Regions from separate parts of the Alteromonas sp. BZK5 genome, predicted to be linked through region 1. Evidence: predicted binding sites of a transcription regulator. Region 1 holds the regulator's gene; the other holds the start of a gene.
What was found. Region 1 encodes sigma-54, which starts transcription at its own class of promoters, with help from an activator protein. Its sites were predicted from a motif close to GTTGGCACGNNNNTNGNNT; they were not measured.
Positions count from the first base shown of each region.

Region 2: the regulator sigma-54 is predicted to act here: its motif matches at 2,034-2,052, upstream of xdp1 (exosortase-dependent surface protein XDP1).

Region 1 is NZ_JACSOE010000043.1:4-18,570, forward strand. It holds partial or broken gene BIZ39_RS13000 (CBS domain-containing protein) at 1-518, shown strand, start outside; gene kdsC (3-deoxy-manno-octulosonate-8-phosphatase KdsC) at 519-1,067, shown strand; gene lptC (LPS export ABC transporter periplasmic protein LptC) at 1,064-1,642, shown strand; gene lptA (lipopolysaccharide transport periplasmic protein LptA) at 1,611-2,165, shown strand; gene lptB (LPS export ABC transporter ATP-binding protein) at 2,168-2,893, shown strand; gene BIZ39_RS13025 (RNA polymerase factor sigma-54) at 2,967-4,448, shown strand; gene hpf (ribosome hibernation promoting factor) at 4,479-4,766, shown strand; gene ptsN (PTS IIA-like nitrogen regulatory protein PtsN) at 4,780-5,223, shown strand; gene rapZ (RNase adapter RapZ) at 5,308-6,153, shown strand; gene BIZ39_RS13045 (HPr family phosphocarrier protein) at 6,153-6,425, shown strand; gene mgtE (magnesium transporter) at 6,600-7,958, shown strand; partial or broken gene BIZ39_RS13055 (winged helix-turn-helix domain-containing protein) at 8,009-8,236, opposite strand; gene BIZ39_RS13060 (spondin domain-containing protein) at 8,224-8,733, shown strand; gene BIZ39_RS13065 (ClpXP protease specificity-enhancing factor) at 8,918-9,391, opposite strand; gene sspA (stringent starvation protein SspA) at 9,388-10,020, opposite strand; gene BIZ39_RS13075 (cytochrome c1) at 10,189-10,923, opposite strand; gene BIZ39_RS13080 (cytochrome b) at 10,920-12,185, opposite strand; gene petA (ubiquinol-cytochrome c reductase iron-sulfur subunit) at 12,187-12,819, opposite strand; gene rpsI (30S ribosomal protein S9) at 13,257-13,649, opposite strand; gene rplM (50S ribosomal protein L13) at 13,662-14,090, opposite strand; gene BIZ39_RS13100 (ABC transporter substrate-binding protein) at 14,362-15,261, shown strand; gene BIZ39_RS13105 (response regulator) at 15,337-16,002, shown strand; gene BIZ39_RS13110 (sensor histidine kinase) at 16,004-17,293, shown strand; gene BIZ39_RS13115 (cupredoxin domain-containing protein) at 17,277-17,642, shown strand; gene BIZ39_RS13120 (hypothetical protein) at 17,632-18,396, shown strand; gene BIZ39_RS13125 (hypothetical protein) at 18,393-18,567, shown strand, end outside.
Region 2 is NZ_JACSOE010000054.1:636-4,990, forward strand. It holds gene pssA (CDP-diacylglycerol--serine O-phosphatidyltransferase) at 1-614, opposite strand, end outside; gene xdp1 (exosortase-dependent surface protein XDP1) at 992-1,930, shown strand; gene xdp1 (exosortase-dependent surface protein XDP1) at 2,085-2,996, shown strand; gene prsT (XrtA/PEP-CTERM system TPR-repeat protein PrsT) at 3,102-4,355, shown strand, end outside.

The DNA of each region.
Region 1 (18,567 bases):
TTGCTCCTACGTCAAGCACAACCGCCACACTGGTTATGGGTGATGCGCTTGCGGTAGCACTGCTCGACCAAAAAGGTTTTACCTCAGATGACTTTGCGCTTTCGCACCCAGGCGGTAGTTTAGGCAGAAAACTTCTGCTTAAAGTTAGCGATATCATGCTAAGCGGCAGTGATATCCCCCTTGTCCATGCCAGTGCTTCTGTCGCTGACGCACTGCTGGAAATATCTAAAAAGGGATTGGGTATGACAGGCGTGATAGCGGCAGACGGTACGCTGACAGGCGTCTTTACGGATGGCGACCTACGACGAATTCTCGATGCCCGCGTAGACGTACACAGTGCGACAGTAGAAGAAGTAATGACTAAAGGCGGCAAGACTACCACCGCAGGTCAGCTGGCTGTAGAAGCCCTGAATTTGATGGAAACCCATAAAATTAGTGCGTTAATGGTTACTGACGATAAGCGCAAACCTGTTGGGGCTTTTAACATGCATATGCTACTAAAAGCAGGAGTGCTTTAAATGACAACCACCTTGTACACGGAAATAAATGACTCGCTTTTCGCAAAACTAGCCAAGATAAAGTTGCTGGTATGCGACGTTGATGGTGTGTTCTCAGATGGCCGAATTTACTTAGGTAACGACGGTGAAGAACTTAAAGCATTCCATACCCGTGATGGATATGGTGTAAAAGCGCTAGTGAGCAATGGAGTGAATGTCGCGGTTATTACTGGACGTCGCTCTGCCATTGTTGAAAATAGAATGAAGGCACTGAATGTTGCACATATAATTCAAGGCGAAGAGAATAAAGCAGACGCGCTTAGCGACCTGATGAAGCGCCTTGAGTTAAACACTGACGAAGTGGCTGCGGTAGGTGATGACATGCCAGATACGGGTATGTACAAGCACGTTGCGGTTAAAATTGCGGTTGCCGATGCCCATCCTTACGTAGCCAAACAAGCAAACTGGATTACAACCCTTCCCGGTGGGTTTGGCGCGGTCCGAGAAATATCGGATACCATTTTGCAGGCCAAAGGGGTAGCAAATGAGATTTTTGGAGCTAGTGTATGAGCCTGTTTGGCTTTAATCGCTTAGGATTAAGTATATCGGCGCTATTTATTTTGGCGATGCTGATGTACATCCCTACGTGGATGGAAGAGCAGCCTGAAACGCAGGGGAATCGTGAAAACGATGCGCTAAAGCCCGCCTACAAAGCAAAAAATCTTACCACTACGCTGTACAATCAAGACGGTGAGTTAAATCACAAAGTATTTGCAGAGTCGATGGAGCATTACGACCAGCTTGGCTTTGTATTGTTTCAGCAACCTAAATACACCCTTTATACAGAAAACGCGTCATCACCATGGGTGGTAACCGCTGATGAAGGTACACTATACAATAACGAGCTAATCCAGCTGGAAAACCAAGTTAATATTGAGAACCAAACTGGCGATGACTTTGTCAGAAGTATATCGACCGAGTACATTCAAATTAATTTAGAAACCAAGCAAATGACATCTGACCAACCCGTTGAAATACTGGGCACCCAATATGTCATTTTAAGTAATGGGTTTAACGCGAATTTACGCACACAAGAATACGAGCTTTTAGATCATGTACAAACCACTTATTCCCCTAGCAACTAGTTTATTGCTTGCCATCGCTAGCGGTGCGGTACACGCCAGTGAAGATGATTTTTCGCAGCCCATAAAAATAGGCTCGAACACCCAGTTTATCGACGGTAAAAATAAAACCGCGTTGTACAAAGACGACGTACTCATAACTCAAGGCTCTTTGGTTATTGAAGCTGACGAAGTGGAAGTAATTGCCACTGACGGTGGTGGTCGTGAAATATTTATTGCTAGAGGAAAGCCTGCAAGCTATTCCCAGCAATTGGAAGACGGCACGCCAGTTTCGGCAAAAGCTAATGAAATACGCTATGAAGTGGTGAACCGAACGATTTCTCTTGCCGGAAACGCAGAGTTGAAACAAGACACCAGTAAAGTACAGGGTGACAACATCACGTTCGATATGATTACCGAGCAATTGCTAGCGACTGGCGGCGCAGGTAAGGATGGTGAGGGTCGAGTGACCACAGTATTCACACCTGAGACCATTCGCAAAACTTCGTCTAAGAAAGACAAAAAAGACAACGAGGGCAATGAATAGCAATGGCAACTTTGAGCGCTAAAAATCTTGCTAAGGCTTACAAGTCACGACAGGTTGTTCGAGATGTAAGTCTGTCTGTCTCAACGGGTCAAATTGTTGGTCTTCTTGGCCCAAATGGCGCTGGTAAGACCACCACATTCTACATGATTGTTGGTTTAGTGAATCTGGATAAAGGCAAGATTGAAATCGACAACAATGAGCTAACTCATCAGCCCATGCACGAGCGCGCACGCCGCGGAATTGGCTACCTACCGCAGGAAGCCTCTATTTTCAGAAAGCTCACAGTGCATGAAAATATCATGGCCATTTTGCAAACCCGTAAAGATTTAAATTCACAACAGCAAGAAGAAGAAGCAGATGCGCTACTTGATGAATTTAATATTAACCATATACGTAATAGTACGGGGATGAGTTTGTCAGGGGGCGAACGCCGTCGCGTTGAGATTGCCCGCGCTCTGGCAGCAAAACCGCAATTTATTTTGTTAGACGAACCATTTGCTGGTGTTGATCCAATATCAGTTAATGATATAAAGAAGATAATACAACATCTTCGCGATAGGGGTATTGGAATCCTTATCACGGACCATAACGTACGAGAGACATTGGATGTTTGTGAAAAGGCGTACATTGTGAGTCATGGCGAGCTTATTGCGCAAGGAACGGCGGAACAGGTTTTAAGTAATCAAAAAGTAAGGGATGTATACCTAGGCGAACAATTCAGGCTATAGTTAATGTAACCGAATTGTCATTTTTCAGTTTCGCTCTGGTATATTCAATTTAGAGCATTTAAATAAGACGTAGATGAAACCATCTTTACAGCTAAAATTTAGCCAACAACTTACCATGACACCACAGCTTCAGCAGGCCATTAAACTGCTGCAGCTTTCTACACTTGATCTTCAACAAGAGATCCAAGAAGCGCTCGATTCTAATCCGCTATTAGAAGTTGAAGAAGGTAACGACGAGCCGCAACTAGAAAAGAACAATATCGACAACGATGACAGCGGCTCTGAGGCCACTGCTTCTGCATCTAGTGACACACTAGAAGCCGGCGATGCACTTGAGAAAAACGATCTTCCCGATGAGCTGCCAATCGACAGCACATGGGACGAATACTACTCTGCTTCATCTTCGCCAGCTCCAGGTCCATCCAATGACGACGAGCAAATCTTCCAAGGTGAGACTACTGAAGATATTCAAGAGCACCTTCTTTGGCAAATGCGCCTTACCCATTTCTCGGATACCGATCGCGCAATCGCTACAGCAATCATCGACTCTATTGACGAGTCAGGTTATTTAACCGTTACCCTTGATGATATTTTAGAAGCGGTTAACGATGATGATATGGAAGAGCCGATTGAAATGGACGAAATAGAATGTGTGCTAAAGCGCATTCAGATGTTCGACCCTATTGGTTCTGGCTCACGCTCTCCACAAGAATGTTTGATGGTGCAATTGCGTCAATTTTCAGAAGACACACCGTGGCTTGCTGAAGCGAAGCAACTGATTGAAGAGTACTCTGACTTACTGAGCAGCAAAGACTATCGTACGCTTATGCGTAAAAGCCGATTGAAAGAAGATCAGCTACGCGAGGCAATGCGTTTACTGCAAACCTTGAATCCTCGCCCAGGTAGTGCTTTAGTTACTAAAGAGCCTGAGTACGTTATTCCTGATGTCTCAGTAACCAAGAAAAATGGCCGTTGGGTGGTTGAGCTGAACCCCGACAGTCTGCCTAAGTTAAGCGTAAATCAACAATACGCTGCAATGAGTCGCCGTGCCAAGAATAGTAGCGATTCACAGTTCATCCGCTCACACATGCAAGAGGCTAAGTGGTTCATAAAGAGCCTTGAATCTCGTAACGAAACCTTAATGAAGGTTGCAAACTGCATTGTGCAGCAGCAAATGGGCTTTTTTGAGCACGGCCCGGAAATGATGAAACCAATGGTGCTAAATGATGTCGCAGAAATGGTAGATATGCACGAATCCACTATTTCGCGAGTGACAACGCAAAAGTACATGCATACGCCACGTGGAATCTTCGAATTGAAGTATTTCTTCTCAAGCCACGTTGCAACAGAGTCTGGTGGTGAATGTTCATCTACAGCGATTCGTGCATTGATCAAGAAATTAGTGGCCGCAGAAAAGCCTAGCAAGCCGCTAAGTGATAGCAAGATTGCTTCATTGTTGGCCGAACAAGGCATTAAAGTTGCCCGGCGAACAATAGCAAAGTACCGGGAATCGTTGTCGATCCCGCCGTCGAACCAACGCAAAAGCCTTATTTAATCGGGCTTAATAATATAAGGAAGACGAAATATGCAAATCAACCTTACTGGTCATCATGTCGAAATCACCGACTCTTTGCGTAATTATGTCGATACGAAGTTCAGCAAACTTGAACGTCACTTTGATCACATTTCTAATGTGCATGTCATCCTGAACGTTGAAAAATTAAATCAAAAAGCCGAAGCGACCGTTCATTTAAGTGGCGCTGAAGTATTCGCATCCTCAGAAAATACCGACATGTATGCGGCGATTGACAGCATGGTTGATAAACTCGACCGGCAGGTAATCAAGCATAAGGAAAAACTGAAAAAACATTAGTAGTTAATTAAGCATGGATATACAAGCCATCGTAAGTCTGGACCGCACCGAGTGTGCGGTTCAGTGTAATAGTAAAAAGCGAATTCTTGAGATCATCGCTGATATCGCTGCCAAGCAAAACGAGAACATTGATCAGGCAACGGTACTCAACAGTTTGATGGCTCGAGAGCGTATGGGTAGTACAGGCATAGGCAATGGTATCGCCCTGCCCCACGGACGCCTGCCGGGCCTTGAGAAAGTGATTGCCATTGTTGTAACCAGCACGCCAGCAATCGACTTTGACGCCCTTGACGAGAAACCCGTAGACATCTTTTTTGCTCTACTCGTTCCTGAGGAACAGACCGAAGGACACCTTCAAACGCTGGCCACCGTGGCTGGTAAACTAAGCGACAAAGAAACGATTAAAGCAATACGTCGCGCAACGACAAGCGACGATATTCTATCTGCATTAAGTTAAACATTAAGCGCCTATTAACCGTTTAGTAGGCGCCTAATTCAACAACGCGTATGTGATAAAACCAGAGTATTAGGGAGAAAGTAGGTGAAGCTGATAATAATCAGTGGTCGTTCGGGGTCTGGTAAGTCTGTCGCACTTCGCGCATTGGAAGATTTAGGTTATTACTGTGTTGATAATATCCCGGTAAACTTACTTCCCACCTTAACCCATACAGTTGTTGACGAGTACGATCAGGTTGCGGTAAGTATCGATGTGAGAAACTTACCTAAAAATCCTGACGATTTGGTAGAAATTCTAGACTACCTGCCTTCTTCGTGGTCGATGACCATTGTTTACATTGACGCGAGCGATGATGTACTGGTTAAGCGTTTTAGCGAAACACGTCGTCTTCACCCTCTCGCCAAGCTTAATAAATCGCTTTCAGAAGCCATTAAAGCCGAGTCTGCCCTACTTGCTCCTATTGCTGAGCGCGCAGATTTATATCTAGATACAGATAAGCTTACCATTCACCAACTGGCAGAGTTAATTCGAGAGCGTATCCTGGGTAAGAAAAGCTCACGCCTTGTGCTTGTGTTTGAGTCGTTTGGCTTTAAGCACGGCATTCCTAAAGATGCGGATTACGTTTTTGATGCCCGCTTTTTACCTAACCCCCACTGGGAGCCCGACCTTAAACATCTGACCGGATTAGACGCACCAGTAGAAGTATTTTTGGGGTCGCAGCCTGTAGTGACCAAGTTCATTTGGCAAATTCAGAATTTAATAACGACATGGCTGCCTCATTTAGAACGCAATAACAGAAGTTACGTAACCGTAGCCATTGGCTGTACTGGCGGGCAACACCGTTCGGTTTATATCGCACAGACCCTGTCGAAAACCTTCAGTGAAATACACCCTGATGTTCAAATTCGCCATAGAGAGCTGAATCAGTAATGACTATTCAAAAAACGCTAACTATCGTCAATAAGTTAGGGTTGCATGCGAGAGCGGCGACCCAACTGGTTAAACTGGCTAATCAATTCGACGCTAAAATCATCTTAAAAAAAGGCGATAAAGAAGCAGACGCAAGCAGTGTATTGGGATTAATGATGCTTGAAAGCCATCAAGGTGAACAGGTAGATGTGATTGTGGACGGCAGTGATGCTGTTGATGCACTTGCAGCTATTGAAGAGCTTATTGAGGGCAGATTTAACGAAGACGAATAGTCTTACTTACCCAATCCATTGACCAATTAATCAACACTTAGCGCAGTTATCTTAAAATCCTGCGCAAAACCTACGCAATTATCATGACAGACTCATCATAATTGCGATATTCTACGCCCACTTAGGCTCTATGGCCTGCATTGTTCATCTTTTAGCTTGTAGGAATAACGCCTTATGGCAGAAGCGCTTGTTTCTAAATACGTACAAACTCAGTTACGCGCACTCAACGCTGCGTTGACCAACGGTCAATTCGTATCTGTACGTAAGCTTCTGCTTGAATTACCGCCTTCAGACGTCGCCCACATTCTTGAATCTAGCCCTAGCAGAACCCGTGACGAATTATGGGAGCTCATTGATGGTGACTTTCACGGCGACATTTTAGAAGAACTGTCTGACGATGTTCGAAACGGTATCATTACAAAAATGCTTCCCGCTAATGTGGTTGACGCACTTGAAGAGATGGATACCGATGACTTAGCAGAGACGCTAAGCAGCCTTCCCGAGCCAGTATTGGCCGATATTCTAGATTCGATGGATGCACAAGATCGCGTGCGCGCAGAGCAAGCGCTGTCTTACGGTGAGGAAACCGCTGGTTTCATCATGAACACCGACACCATCACTTTACGTCCAGATGTGACCATTGACGTGGTTCTGCGCTATATCCGCTTAAAAGGTGAGCTACCTGAGAATACGGATACGTTTTACGTGGTAAACCGAACTGACAACCTTGTTGGTATTGTTCCGGTTACCCGTTTACTCACCGCAGATACCGACGATAAAGTGTCTGACGTTATGGATGAGGAATCTGAAGCGATTCCTGTGAATATGCCAGACGATGAAGTCGCAAGCCTGTTCGAGCGATACAATTGGCTTTCAGCACCTGTTGTAGATGAAAACCATCGCTTAGTGGGCCGAATTACCATTGATGACGTGGTTGATATTATTCGTGAGGACGCCGAGCACTCGATGATGAGTATGGCGGGTCTTGATGATGACGAAGATACCTTTGCACCCGTTATGCAAAGTACCAAACGACGCTCGGTGTGGCTGGCGGTAAACTTAGTGACGGCGCTAATGGCTGCGATGGTGAGTGATCTATTTGAAGCAACGCTGAGCCAACTGGCTGTGTTAGCTATTTTAAATACCATTGTCCCTAGTATGGGCGGTGTAGCGGGTAATCAGACGCTAACGCTAGTTATTCGCGGTATGGCATTAGGCCATGTTAACGCGAGTAACTCACGATGGCTTATCAGTAAAGAAATATCCATCGGCTTTTTAAACGGTGCCATTTGGGCGGTGCTTATTGCCTCTGTCATCGCGTTATGGAAACAAGATTACATGCTGGGCGTAATTATTGCCTTTGCCATGATGGTAAACATGATTGCGGCTGCTTTAGCGGGTGCAACCTTACCTATGATCATGAAGCGTCTTAAGATAGACCCTGCCCTAGCTGGCAGTGTTATCTTAACTACGATAACCGATGTAGTGGGTATTTTTGCTTTCTTAGGTACTGCGACGCTGTTTCTAATTTAAGTTAATTTTGAACTCTCATGCCTGATAGGGCATGGTGAGCTAAAAAATACTCATGCAATAAGCGCTTTCGCTATATATCCATTGACGTTCAACTTGTAACCCACACCCCAGACGGTTTCTACTAGCTGTCCACCATTTTCAATACTGTTGATTTTATCAAGCTTAGTGCGTAAACGATTTATATGGGTATTCACCGTGTGCTCGTAGCCTTCGTGGTTATAGCCCCACACCTCACTGAGCAATTGATTGCGAGAAAAAACTTGGTTTGGATTACGACAATGATTCAAATACGTGGCACCGTTTTGGCGGACTTCTTGCGCCGAAAGCTACGTTAAGCTATCCCTTCGATACTATGGACAAGCCATATCTTTCGCTACTTTCCATGCTAATACCTACTAACGACGCTTTTGTTGGTATGGACAGTATTGAAATTCCAACCGAGCCGGGTACCTACACTTATTACCTTAATGCATACGACGCCGGTACTGAGCTTATCGATGAATTAAATAGTGCCCGTACAGATGTTGTTGAAGCTGGGACCGGAAACGCGCTGGGTGGATATGGCGTACCGGGTGTTGCCGGTGGCGGTGGTGAAGCAGCGGGTTATGATGTGGTGAGGGATGATCTTGCCGATGCAGTAAGACTTCACCAAGGTGTAGTTACTAGTGCAAACGCTGACGATCCAAGCCGTGAGGGTCTATCCACATCGGTACTAACCGAGGCCCATCGCTTTGATTACCCAACGAGCCGCGCGGTGATAACCCGAACCCGTTAAATGGTTAAACACAGTACCACGTGAAAGCGCCCTATTACGCAGGTAATGGGGTGTTTTTACTTTTGTGCGAAGGGGAACCGGAGATAAAACTTAACGGGAATAAGAAAGATAAGCGCTGGCTTTGCTGAGTAGATAAACTTCACAAAACCAGGCTAATACGTTATTTGATAAGCTATTTAATAAACTATTTAATAACTTTGAGGGTAGGCTTACCCTTTTTAGGTGGAACAGGTGCGTCTTTCACGTCGCTTGCATCAGCATCTTCCAGCGACGTCGGTCCGCTAGGTTGAGAAACATCTTCAGATGTTTCTGGGCGCTCTTGCTGCGCACGAGCCACATCTTCTTCAGTGGCGAATACCGTACCTGCACCATTTTCTCTTGCGTAAATAGCCATTACCGCTTCACAAGGCATACTTAATCTTCTAGGTTGCCCAGAAAAGCGTGCTTGAAACGATAAGCCATCTAAATCAAGAGAAAAGTTAACACACGCACTAGGCGATACGTTTAAAACGATCTGACCGTCTTTAACGAACTCCTGCGGCACTTCAACCAACTCGTTGGTTGCATCTACCACAATGTACGGCGTTAAGTCGTTATCAACAATCCACTCATAAAAAGCCCTAAGCAAATAGGGCTGGTTTGACGTCATAGATGTCATAGCGGGTTGTGGATCTCACGCTCTTGGTCAGTCAAAGACGCTTTAAATGAGCTACGAGAGAAAATACGGTTCATGTAAGCGTTAATTTCTTTGCTGCCAGCACCGTTTAGTTCAATACCTAGTGCAGGTAAACGCCATAATAGCGGAGCAAGGTAGCAATCAACTAAGCTGAACTCTTCGCTCATAAAGTAAGGCATTTCACCAAATACAGGCGCAAGAGATAGCAAAGCTTCACGCAGCTCATTACGTGCTGCTTCTACATCACCTTCGCCACGGAAAATACGGGCAGCAAGCGAGTACCAGTCTTGCTCGATGCGGTGCATCATAAGGCGGCTCTGACCACGTGATACTGGGTAAACCGGCATAAGTGGTGGATGAGGGAAACGCTCATCAAGGTATTCCATGATGATGTGCGACTTGTAAAGTACAAGCTCGCGATCAACTAGAGTTGGAACAGTACCGTAAGGGTTAAGCTCCAACAGATCTTCAGACAGGTTGCTAGGATCTGTGTAGCTGATTTCAACACCCACACCTTTTTCTGCCAACACAATACGCACCTGGTGGCTATAAATATCAATTGTGTCAGAGAACAACGTCATAATAGAACGTTTATTCGCGGCTACGGCCATTCAATTTCCTCCGTCGAGAAACAAGTTTACGCTTACAAACGGTAAGCTTATTACGTTAACTCGTGCTACCTGAACACCCTATACAAAAGGGTTTTCAGGTAGCACGAGTAAATACCAAAAAAAGGGGGCGAGAAGCCCCCTTTTCATATTATACATAAATCTGTGCGATTAGTGCACTTCTCGCCAGTATTCTTTCTTCAATAAGTAAACAAATACGAACAATACTGCGATAAAGATAAGCACCCACTTACCGATTTTGTGAGATTCAAGTTTCGCAGGCTCACCTGTGTACTCCAAGAAGTTCACGATATCGGCAACGGCTTGGTCGTACTCGTCAGGAGACATTGCGCCAGTACCATCTGACTTAATGCCTACATAACGCTTGACCATCTCACCATCAACCATTTGCTCTTCATAAGTGCGCGTTGGCGTACCTTGAAGTGGCTGAAGCACGTGTGGCATACCCACTTCTGGGAACACTGTGTTATTAACACCAAACGGGCGGCTTTCGTCAACATAGAAAGAGCGCAGGTAAGTGTAAATCCAGTCTTCACCACGAACACGAGCCACTAGCGTTAGATCTGGTGGAGCAGCACCAAACCACCCTGCTGCTGCCTCTTCAGGCATTGCACGAGTGATATAGTCAGACACCTTGTCACCCGTGAACTGCAAATACTCTTGGCCTAGTTCATCAGGAATACCCAAATCTTGGAATGAACGCTGATAGCGCTGATACTTCATTGAGTGACAGCCCAAACAGTAGTTCATGAACAACTGTGCACCGCGTTGTAAAGACGCCTTATCAGTCAAATCGATAGGCGCTTCATCTAGGTGTACGTTCCCGCCTGCCGCAAACGCGACGCCAGGTAGGAAGAAGGCTAAAAAGCACATCATTTTTTTCATTTAGAAATCCTCTCTGGCACTGGTTTAGTATTTTCGTTTTTGCTGTATAGGAACAGTGCAATGAAGAAACCGAAGTACATTACTGTTGCGATTTGCGAGGCAATGATTTTCCAGTTTTCTTGCGGCGTACCACCTAGGTAACCAAGGAAAACAAACACGATAGCGAACACAATTAGGTTTACTTTGTGTAGGCCACAGCGATAGCGCCATGATTTAACGCGACCACGGTCAACCCAAGGCAGAGCAAATAGCGCAGCAATAGCACCAAACATGGCAAGTACACCGAACAGCTTATCAGGTACCGCTTTCAAAATGGCGTAGAACGGCGTGAAGTACCAAACAGGGAAAATGTGCGCAGGAGTCTTCAGCGGGTTAGCAATTTCAAAGTTAGGGTGTTCCAGGAACTTACCACCCATTTCAGGGGCAAAGAACAGCACATAAGTGAATAGTGCTAAGAACACGCAGAACGCCACAAGGTCTTTAAGAACAATGTGCGGGAAGAACGGTAACACGTCATCAGCAATGTCGTACTTGCTTGTGTAGTACTCGTGAATTTCATATTTAGTCTTCTCAGACTCAGGCAGTGAGCCTTTCTTGTGCTTAATCGCAATACCGTCTGGGTTGTTAGAGCCCACTTCGTGAAGAGCGATGATGTGAAGGAACACAAGAATAACGATAACCAGAGGCAGCGCAATTACGTGAAGTGCGAAGAAACGGTTAAGCGTAGCGCCAGAGATAACGTAGTCACCTTGTAGCCAGATAACAAGGTCAGGACCAACAACAGGAATAGCACCGAATAGTGATACGATTACCTGCGCACCCCAGTAAGACATTTGTCCCCAAGGTAGAACGTAACCCATGAAAGCTTCTGCCATAAGCGCTAGGTAAATAAACATACCAAACACCCATAGAAGCTCACGAGGCTTCTGGTAAGAGCCGTAAATCATGCCACGGAACATGTGTAGATATACCACAATAAAGAACGCCGATGCGCCAGTACTGTGCATGTAACGGATGATCCAACCGTAGTCGATCTCACGCATGATGTATTCAACAGAAGCAAATGCGCCTTCTGAAGATGGAACGAAGTTCATGGTCAACCAAATACCAGTAACAATCTGGTTAACCAAAACAATAGTTGCTAGAAAACCGAACACATACCAGAAGTTCATGTTCTTTGGAGCAGGATATTGAAGAGCGTGCATATTCGCAACGCGCATCATTGGGATGCGCTCTTCAATCCAACCTAGGAAAGCATTCATATTACACGGCCTCCGCTTCTGAACCGATGATGATGTTATTGTCATCAACGAATTGATATGGCGGTACAACCAGGTTCAACGGTGCAGGAACGTTTTGGAATACACGTCCAGCCATGTCGAATTTCGAACCGTGGCACGGGCAGAAGAATCCATCTGGAACGCCTTCAACCACTTCTTCAAATGCACCGTCTTTAAGATGCTGTGGAGAACAACCCAGGTGAGTACAGATACCAACAAGGATAAGGTACTCTTCCTTCATTGAACGGAAACGGTTTTGAGCAAAGGCAGGCTGCTGCTCAGCTTCAGAGTTAGGATCTTTCAGCTTATCTTCGTGCGTGCCTAGTTCTTCAAGAATTTCAGGCGTACGACGTACAATCCACACAGGCTTGCTTCGCCACATTACACGTACTAACTGTCCAGGCTCAATCCCGCTGATATCTACTTCAACGTCAGCACCGGCGGCTTTCGCTTTGGCGCTTGGATTCCAGGACGCAATAAAAGGCACAGCAGCACCAACGACACCTACACCACCAACTACCGACGTGGCAACGGTCAAGAACCGACGACGAGTGTTGTTTTCTGGCTGGTTTTCATTGTGTGCAGACTCTGTTGCATCTACAGATACATTGCTCATCCACATTTCTCCAGGTTTGGATAATTATGATGTGTAACCCAAGCTTATACTGGTTTTATCACGCTTGCGTCATGCATCATATGGCTTGTCATGACAGCGACGTAACAGTAAAAATTTACTGGTTTACGAGGTCACGAAAGTTTTCAAAATTTTCGACCGCAAATGATAAAAGAAAAGCCCTTATAAACACAAGGTTTTACTGATATTTAAGCGATAAATTAATTCAAAAGGTGTGTTTAGGTTTAGTGAGGGAAAGGCCTAAAATCAAGGTTTTGGACAATATTAAGTAAGATAGCGGCTACAAATTAAACCTTTGTTATGAAAAATAGAACCACGCAAGCTTTGCTTTGTACCAAGGCACAAAGGCTCTCAGTAAAACACAGGCAATAAAAAACCCGGCATAAGCCGGGTTTTTGCAAATACAAAAAACGTAAAAATTAACGCTTTGAGAATTGTGGACGCTTACGCGCTTTGTGTAGACCAACTTTCTTACGTTCAACGCGACGTGCGTCACGAGTAACGAAGCCAGCTTTACGAAGTGCTGGACGTAGTGCCTCATCATACTCCATAAGAGCACGAGTAAGACCGTGACGGATTGCACCCGCTTGACCGTTAGAACCACCACCTTTAACAGTGATGTATACGTCAAACTTTTCAGTCATTTCAACAAGTTCAAGTGGCTGACGAACAACCATGCACTCTGTTTCACGACCAAAGTACTCGTCAAGAGCGCGTTGGTTTACTTTAATGCTACCTGTGCCTGGACGTAGGAACACACGAGCAGTAGAACTTTTGCGGCGGCCTGTGCCGTAGTATTGAGTATCTGCCATGTTAATAGCTCCTTAAATGTCCAAAACTTGTGGTTGCTGTGCGGTGTGCTTGTGCTCTGCACCTGCGTAAACTTTCATTTTACGGAACATTGCGCGACCTAGAGGGCCTTTTGGCAACATGCCTTTAACTGCTTTTTCAATAACCATTTCTGGCTTGTGAGCAATTAGTTTTTCAAAGTTTGTCTCTTTAAGACCACCTGGGTAACCAGAGTGCGCATAGTACATTTTGTCTTGCGCTTTACGGCCTGTTACCGCAACTTTCTCAGCATTGATTACTACGATGTAATCACCAGTGTCCACGTGAGGTGTGTACTCTGGCTTGTGCTTACCACGAAGGCGTAGTGCGATTTCAGAAGCCAAACGGCCTAGAGTTTTGTCTGTGGCGTCTACCACATACCAGTCACGTTGAACCGTTTCTGGCTTAGCAACAAAAGTTTTCATTTTCAAATTCACCCGAATAATATCGTCGTTACTGATTTCTGAACACCAGAAATCACCTTAAAATCAACACAATGACCCCTTCGAGCCGGCTGATTCTTCCACCTTCCCAAAGGTGGGCGTAACTGGGCAGGGCGCGAATTATACAGGAATTGAAGGAAATGCGAACCCCTAAGCACAAAAAATATGGATAAAATTCCATCATCTGCCGATGACACAGAAACAGATTTAAGGTAACGTCAAACTGTTGTGTTCGGAACCAATATAAAAACAAATGAAAATGTCTCGCTTCGTAGCTTCAATGATGATGCTACACACGCTACTTTTGTCCAGTGTAAATGCTGAGGAGTTAGTATATACACGTGCGTTTGCCGATGATGATTATGGAAGTTATCACGTAGCTGTGCTCAATGCCGTATTTAAGGCAACAAAGGAATATGGCGATATAACCCTTGTCCCTCATCCTCAGCCCATGACGCAAAGTCGTCAGATGCTATCCCTATTAAAGGGAGAAGCAGACGTACTGTGGAGCGTAACGAACCAGACTCGAGAACAAAAGCTCATTCCTATTGAGCTTCCTTTACTCAAAGGATTTGCTGGATTCAGAGTGCTTGTTATTAACCCATCCCGGCAAAGCGAACTCACCGAAGATGCCGATGGCCGAACCTTGAAAAACCTTACAATGGTTCAAGGCACTGACTGGCCAGATATGGATGTCTTAACGGCTAATGGGTACAGAGTTGAAGGAGAAGATTGGAGTTCGTGGTTTGGCTCAATGTATTCAATGGTCTCTCGCAACCTTGTCGACGCCTTTCCCCGCAATATTATCGAAGTACACCGCGATTTAGAACGCCACAAAGATAAGCATGTCTCTTTAGAGCAGTTCCACCTATTAAAATACCCCAACTATGAGTACTTTTTTGTTAGCCCAGATAACCCTGCCCTCGCGAATAGATTGAGATTAGGTCTTATCAAGATTCTAGACGATGGAGAACTCGAACGTATCTTCGATAGCTTCGAAGGGCACAGAAAAGCAGAAATGCTTGCCGATGCTGAAAGTAGAAAAATTCACAAGCTCGGCAACCCAACAATACCTTATAAACTAGATTACGCGCGTTGGGATAAATACAAAGATATAGCAATACGCGCGCTCGAAAAAGAGATGTCAGAGTAAAACACTAAGCACTTAAGGTTTTCTTAAGGTCTCTCGTTTAGTGTTTTGATTTGTTTTTTTATCAATGAGTTTTTTATGCGTGTACTGCTTGTAGAGGACGATAGGCCGTTGTCTGGCGCCCTCGCCCTTTCACTAAAGAATGCCAACTTCACGGTAGACTGTGTTTATTCAGGCGCAGATGCCCTTGCAACGCTTCGAGCGGGCCAAAGTGACATTGTCATTCTTGACTTGGGTTTACCCGACACAGATGGCCTCGACGTACTAAAATCTATTCGAAAGAAAAACGCAACGCTTCCTGTGTTGATCTTAACTGCACGGGACAAAACGCTAGACAAAATCTCTGGCTTAGATGCAGGCGCCGACGACTACTTACCTAAACCGTTTGAAATAGAAGAACTGTTAGCTAGGATTAGAGTACTTGAGCGTCGTCTGAGCACAGCATCTCACAGCATTGTTAGTGTTAAGAATGTCAGCCTTGATACTGCCCATCATACGCTTACTATCGACAATCAAAACGTTCACTTACCTCGACGTGAACTCATGCTACTAAAAGCGCTTATTGAAAACGCAGGGCGCATACTGAGTAAAGATCAGCTGGAAAATAAACTTTATGAGTGGGGAGAGGAAGTGGCAAGCAACACAATAGAAGTACACGTGAGTAATTTGCGTAAAAAAATGCCTCCTGAGTTTATTAAGACTATTCGAGGCGTCGGTTATTGCATTTCAAAATCGGGGGAGTGAATTGTCTTCAATTCGCCGCTTTCTAATTCTTACACTGATCAGCGCGCTTGTTTTAGTGATATTTAGTGCAGCACTTAAAGGCTACCGCGCAACGCTGGGTATATCGAATACCTTGTTAGATAACGAGTTAGTTGAGCTATCCCGCGCAATCTCTTACGTAGATAGCGGCACCCGCACACAGCAACAGACACTTTTCTTCCAGGTATGGAAACAAGGTAAGCTGGCCAGCTCATCTACTGACGCGCTAAGCACGCCATTAACCAGCTTCTCCGAGGGCTTTTCTGAAGTAAACGCACTGGGTACACGCTGGCGGGTACATACTCGGTTTAACCCGAATAATGATAGCTGGTATATGGTGGCTCAACCCGTAAGTAGTCGCTTCACTTTAACTGACTCGCTAACTGTAGCCGCCATCACCCCTTTTATAATTAGTGTGCCTATTCTTGCATTCATTCTCTTTTTTGGCATTACTTGGGGACTATCGCCGTTAAAACACCTATCAAAACTCCTTGCCAGCCGACAGGGTAATGATTTTTCTACCATTGCGTTATCCCGTGAGCCCAGTGAACTTAGCCCTGTTGTTAGTACGTTAAACACTATGTTCACGCGACTAAATTCAGCGTTCGAACGAGAGCAGCAATTCGCATCAAACGCAGCGCATGAGCTTAGAACTCCGCTCAGCGTGATGAAAATAAACATTCACAATATAGCGAACGAGTTAGGTGAAAAAGGCCACGTGTTAGCTCCCCTTAAAGCAGACACTGACAGAATGATCCACGCGGTAAATCAATTCCTTTTGCTTACTCGCACCAGCCCAGAAACGTTTGCAGAACAGCGAGAACCTGTAAATGTGCACGTGGTCGCGCAAGAGGTAATTAGTGACCTATACGGCGCTATTGAAAATAAAAACCAAGAAATAGCACTGGAAGGAAAAGAGGCCTGGTTGCTAAGTTCTCAATTTGTCCTTTACACCTTGCTTCAGAACTTAGTGAGCAATGCGAGTAAATACTCGCCTTGCGGTGCACAAATAATAATTAAGATTGAACGACGGAAAGACGAGCTTATTTTAAGCGTCTGTGATTCTGGGCCAGGTATCCCTGCTGACCAGCGCGCTGTCGTGCTAAACCGATTCAAAAGAGCATCTAACAGCTCCCCTCATTCGGGAAGCGGCTTGGGGCTAGCCATTGTAGAACAAATCGTTGTATTACACGGGGCTGAGCTCTCTTTAGATGAAAGTTCGCTCGGGGGATTAGAAGTTAGGGTGGCATTTTCCAATGACTACATACTCTAAAATTTCTTTATTCTTTTTTTCAGCCCTTTATGCTTTTTATACGCCCCTTGCGTTCGCTTTACCTGAAGTGGTGGTGGAAATTAAAGAGCACTTATTCTTTCCTCAGGAAGTGATTGTGCCCGCAGGGCAAAAAGTAAAACTAACCTTTGTTAATTTCGATGATACTCCCGAAGAAATAGATAGCTTTTCGTTGAACAGAGAAAAAGTGATATTTGCGAAAAGCCGAGGGACCATCTTTATTGGCCCATTAAAAGCCGGTGAGTATCCTTTTTTTGGTGAGTTTCATCCTAATAGCGCAATAGGAAAGGTAATAGTTAAAAGCAAAGAGGGCACGCTGGATGCTAATTAATACCGTCGTTCTCTTCTTGCGTGACACCTTGCCCATATTCATGCTCATTAGTGTATTGCTGGCGCTGCCGCGTGTATCTACGCTTGCCGTTGTGTGGCGGGTGTTGCTGCTGGTATTGCTCGCTGTATTTACCTACCCCCAGCTAGGACTGGTATCGCAACTATCAGAAGGTGCCGGATTTGAGTATCTCAAATCAATACTGTTTTTTATTGCGTGGTTGGGTATGTGCCTTGTTGTCCTTTTGCCGTCACGCATGTCGAATAGGTTCAGTCTAGGCCTCACCCTGCTAATAATAGGTATTGGCTTACCCAATTCGCTGCACTTTTTAGTTTATTTTGTTTCCGAGTTATCAGGTAATAGTGATAGTACGTTATTGCTCTTGGGCACTATCATTGGTCTGGGTATAAGTATTAGCATCGCGATTCTACTTAATATTTTGCTCACCCACTTTGTTAGCAAGCGAGCAACATACTTTTTTGCAACAACATTTGTGGCAGCTCAAACCGCTAATATCGCATTATTATTGGAACAAACTGACACCTTCCCATCGCCAAGGCAGCTATGGGATAGCAGCACAATTATTAGTGACAATAGCGAATATGGTCATCTTCTGAATTCTCTTATTGGCTATGAGGCTACGCCCTCTATGAGCTATTTATTGGTGTTTTTCTTCGCACTTATCGTGCCTAATTTAATTGCTTTCTTTTCTTCAAAAAAGAGATTCTCTGATGAAATTCAGGAGGTCGCACAGTGAGACGTTTTCTCCTTACTGCTATCGCATTATGCGCCGTGTTTTCAAGTAACGGTTATGCAGATAATTTTACCGTAGATAAGGTTTATCACCCTTATGTATTACCCTTTGAACGTGAGTTTGAGTGGCGACTTACCTCAAGACAAAATGACGATGGCAATGTTTTAATGCAAC
Region 2 (4,355 bases), on a different contig from region 1:
ACAACGAATATCAGAAGAACTAAAAGAAGGCCTACAAATGGAACCTTACCGTGCCAATTAACTTCTTTGAAAGAATTGTATTTAAAGTTACTCACCATCAGCAAACCTGCCAAGCCAGTTACTGCAGCAACTATTAAACCATAGTCGGTACCAACAGCATCATACTCAACTCCAACCCATACAAGACCAGAGACAACAGCCGCAGCAGCCGGACTTGCGAGACCTTGGAAGAAACGCTTATCGGCAATACCAACTTGCGTATTGAAGCGAGCTAAACGAAGAGCTGCACCCGCTACATATATAAAAGCCGCTAACCAGCCTAACTTGCCCAGCTCAGTTAACCCCCAATTATAAGCAACGAGTGCAGGTGCCATTCCAAATGAAACCATATCTGCCATTGAGTCATACTCAGCACCAAAGTCGCTTTGCGTGTTCGTCATTCTTGCCACACGCCCATCTAAGCCATCAAAAATCATAGCAACAAAGATAGCCACTGCCGCGGCTTCGAACCTGCCGTTCATTGACGAAACCACAGCAAAGAAACCCGAAAACAACCCTGCTGTTGTTAATAAGTTGGGAAGTAAGTATATCCCTTTACGTTTTTGATCAGACATATGTCCTCATACTTCTACATATACAATTGCACTAATTATTTCATAGATATGCAGGAACGCATAGCAAAGTAAAAAGACTGCCTCGTTCCTTTACATAACGCCGTTGCAAAACGTTATTAGCTTTGCATTGATTAGACGTACCCCCACCACAATGCCGGCGCTTGGCTTCTATTTATACAGGACCGCGTATGCTCACTATTAAACAAACAACTAATAACTAGGTATACGGTTACATACCTTAAATAGCTCACCGTTCATATATCATACAAGTCCATGTTGAAATTAGGTACTAACCAAGTTTGTGTTCGCATAATGGGCGCGCACATCACTCGGCGTGTACTCGAAGTGCTTTGCGCTTCATATATAGGAACGCAATTATGCGAACGCTACAAAAAACGTTTTCTTTGCAAACTGTACTATTACTTTCCACAGCTTTGCTATCTACCCTGAGTGCTAATTCAGCATTCGCTACCTACTATAAAAAGCAAAGTTATTCTCACTGTGGGTCATCGAGCCAGAGCAACGAAAAAAGCAATGTATGTAACTCTCCATTGGGAGAATACACCTACGACTTAGTCGATGACAAAGTGACACAAACCAATCAGACGAATAATTCCTTTATTCAAATAGACGGATTAAATATTAATATGTCCGCTTTTTCCGACACACAAGGAGTTACCGGCGAAACAGTCGTTGGCGCCAAGTTAGAAAAAATCTCAGATAAATGGGCTTATGGTGTAACGAATAATGATGAAGCGAATTATAAAGGTTATTCCGACCACGCCATTGATAACTTAAATTACTTCTCGAGTGGTAGCGACAACTCAGAATATTATAGGTTTACAAACGTAGAACGCGATTATGATTTTGTGTTGCTATCGTTTGACTCTGCGGTAACGCTCACTGGCGCTAGCTTTTCTTGGCTACACAGCAGCAGTGATAGTCAGGTATCTGTAGCAGCGCTTGGCAATACGGCGAAACTAACCTCTGGCGTTAACACGTGGAGTGATATAGTTGCAGATGCACTAACATCAGCATCGTTCGACATCGAAAGCTGTGAATATTTAGATGACCGCGCAGACTTTACGTTCACTGAGTCGGCCCAGTATTGGTTGGTGGGTGCATACAACACTGTATTTGGTAAAACAATTGACGGAAGCATAGGTAACGACGCGTTTAAACTTGCGAATATCGGTTTCTCTATTTCAGAAACAGCGGGTACACCCGATACCACCGAAGTGTCTGAACCTGGAACTATCGGTCTACTCATGGCCTGCTCACTCTTCGTCATGTGGCGTCGCAAAAAACTTGTTTAATACAATTAGACTTTAGATCACTGACAGGTGGTATGACCTGTCAGTTTTTTTTACTAGCACCTAACCCAGCATAAATAAATCTTTAAAATACAAGTGCATAACTTTTGGCACATAAAATGCTAAGTAAGAATTAAGTTATATTTTTGGTGTTCTTATGAAGTTATTTAGCTTATCAAATGTTTTTATATTATTTTTTACTGGAAGTGTTGTTGCTACCGAGACTACTTTAGATGAATTCAGTTACAATCTTCATCAAGATGGTATTAAAAATACAACCGATGCGCAGAGCGGCGTTACAGTATCAATAGACGGACGAGACGTTAAAGTCGGCTTAACCACTTGGTCGGATACTGGATTTTACAGTTATTTAGATGACGGTTATTATCAAGAAAGAGACAATGTTGTAAGACAACAGCAGGCACTAAGCGAATACACTAATAATAATGGTTCCATTGGCTACGGATTAACAAACGATGACGCAGAGACTGTTTGCGTGTCTACATACTGGTATGGTTACTGTAAGGGTTACAGCACGCGCGGTGACCAACACACAATTGATAATGTAGGAAACGAATATGGGAAACAAGATTTCGACATGATTTTGTTATCATTTAGCGAATCGGTAACTTTAACATCAGGCTCTTTCTCTTCTGCATATCATTACAACGACACAAACTCTTCTAAAGAAGTATCTGTTGTCGGTTTGGACGATATTAACAAGTTTCAAGGTAGCGAAAGCTTTACATGGAGTGACATTGCCTCTATTAAAGGCATAGAGACGGGCCACTTCTCTGTTGGAAGTAAAGTGAACAACTATTATCAGTCTGAGTTTACTGGCTTGAGCGCCGCCAAATACTGGTTAGTAGGTGCCTACAACACTATATTTGATAACGGTGCTTCTCAGGAGAGCGACTTTGGATTCAAGCTGTCTGCCCTTGGATTTTCGATAAACAACACTCCTGACACTCCTACTAAACCACCAACAGAAGTAAGCGAACCAGGTGCCCTAGCACTAATGAGTTTAGGTTTAGGTCTTGTTCTTTATAGACGTAAGCGTCGCGTTTAATTGTTTAAAAACGCTTAGAAAACACGTATCTTTAGAAGGTGGCTTAGGCCACCTTTTTTTATGCTATTTTTAAGCCAGTGGCTAGGCTAAATTTCGAAGGTTTATATGGATTTTTTTAATAATAAAAAGCGTGTTGTACAACGCGCAATTGTCTCTGCAGTTGCCTCATCATTAATCGCTTTTAACAGTTTTGCTTCTACGTCAGAAGACTACGAAAAAGCACTGACCGCGTTTAATCAAAATGAATACGACGAAGCCTATATCCACCTTAAAAACAGCTTACAAAAAGATCCTGAAAACCTTGCTGCAAAAATCCTAATGGGTGAAATACTGCTTATTAATGGCTACTTAACTGCAGCAGAAATGGAGTTTGTAGAAGCGTTGGAAATGGGTGCAGATATCAACCTTCTGGCAGAGCCTCTCGGCAACACTTGGTTGTTTTTGAACAGGTACCAAGAAATTGTAGACTTTTCTGATTTGAGCAAGCTATCGGGTAATGCAGAGCGTGAATGGTTGATGATTCGTGCAACCGCGTGTATTAGATTGGAAGATGAACAGTGCGCTCTTCGTGATTACAACACTATCGTTTCCCGTACGCCAGACTTCGTACCTGCCATTAACGGTCTAGCCTCTATTGCCCTTCAAAATGAAGATTTATCCAAAGCGACCTCGCTTATCAATAAAGCCATGTCGTTAGAACCAGAAAACGCAATAACATGGCGTTTGAAAGGGCAACTGGCATACCGACAGGGAGATACTGACGCGGCAACTGCACATTTACAAAAAGCCCTAACGTTTAACCGAGACGACCCCATTGCCCTGCGAAATCTAGTAGACTTGTATTTAGAAGCGAAAGACTACGATACAGCAAAGCTATTCGTTGATGAGATCATTGAAGACACGCCTAATGATCCTCTGGCCATTTTACTTAATAGCTGGTTACAAAGCAGAGACAACCAGCAAGCTATCGATAACGAAAAACTAAAAGAGCTTAACGATTTCATGGCTCAACTGGATCCTGAGCTTATTACTTCTCAACCCATGTTGCTCTACATAAGTGGTTTAACAAACTTCTTTAACAACAACATGGAAACAGCCGCGAAAGATTTTAACGCTTATCTGCAACAAGAGCCTGATGACTTACAGGCGGTATTGATGTTGAGCCAAGTTTACATGGCGACTCAACAAGATAAACAGGCCCTTGCCCTGCTTGAACGTCATCAGGATGCGTTAATGGAAGACCCAGACTCAGCACTGCTTTTAGGTGACTTATTTATTCGCCAAAACAAAGCCTTTAAAGCCGAGCGACTTTTGCAAAATCTTGAATATAAATACCCGAATGAAAACAAGCTCCAGCTA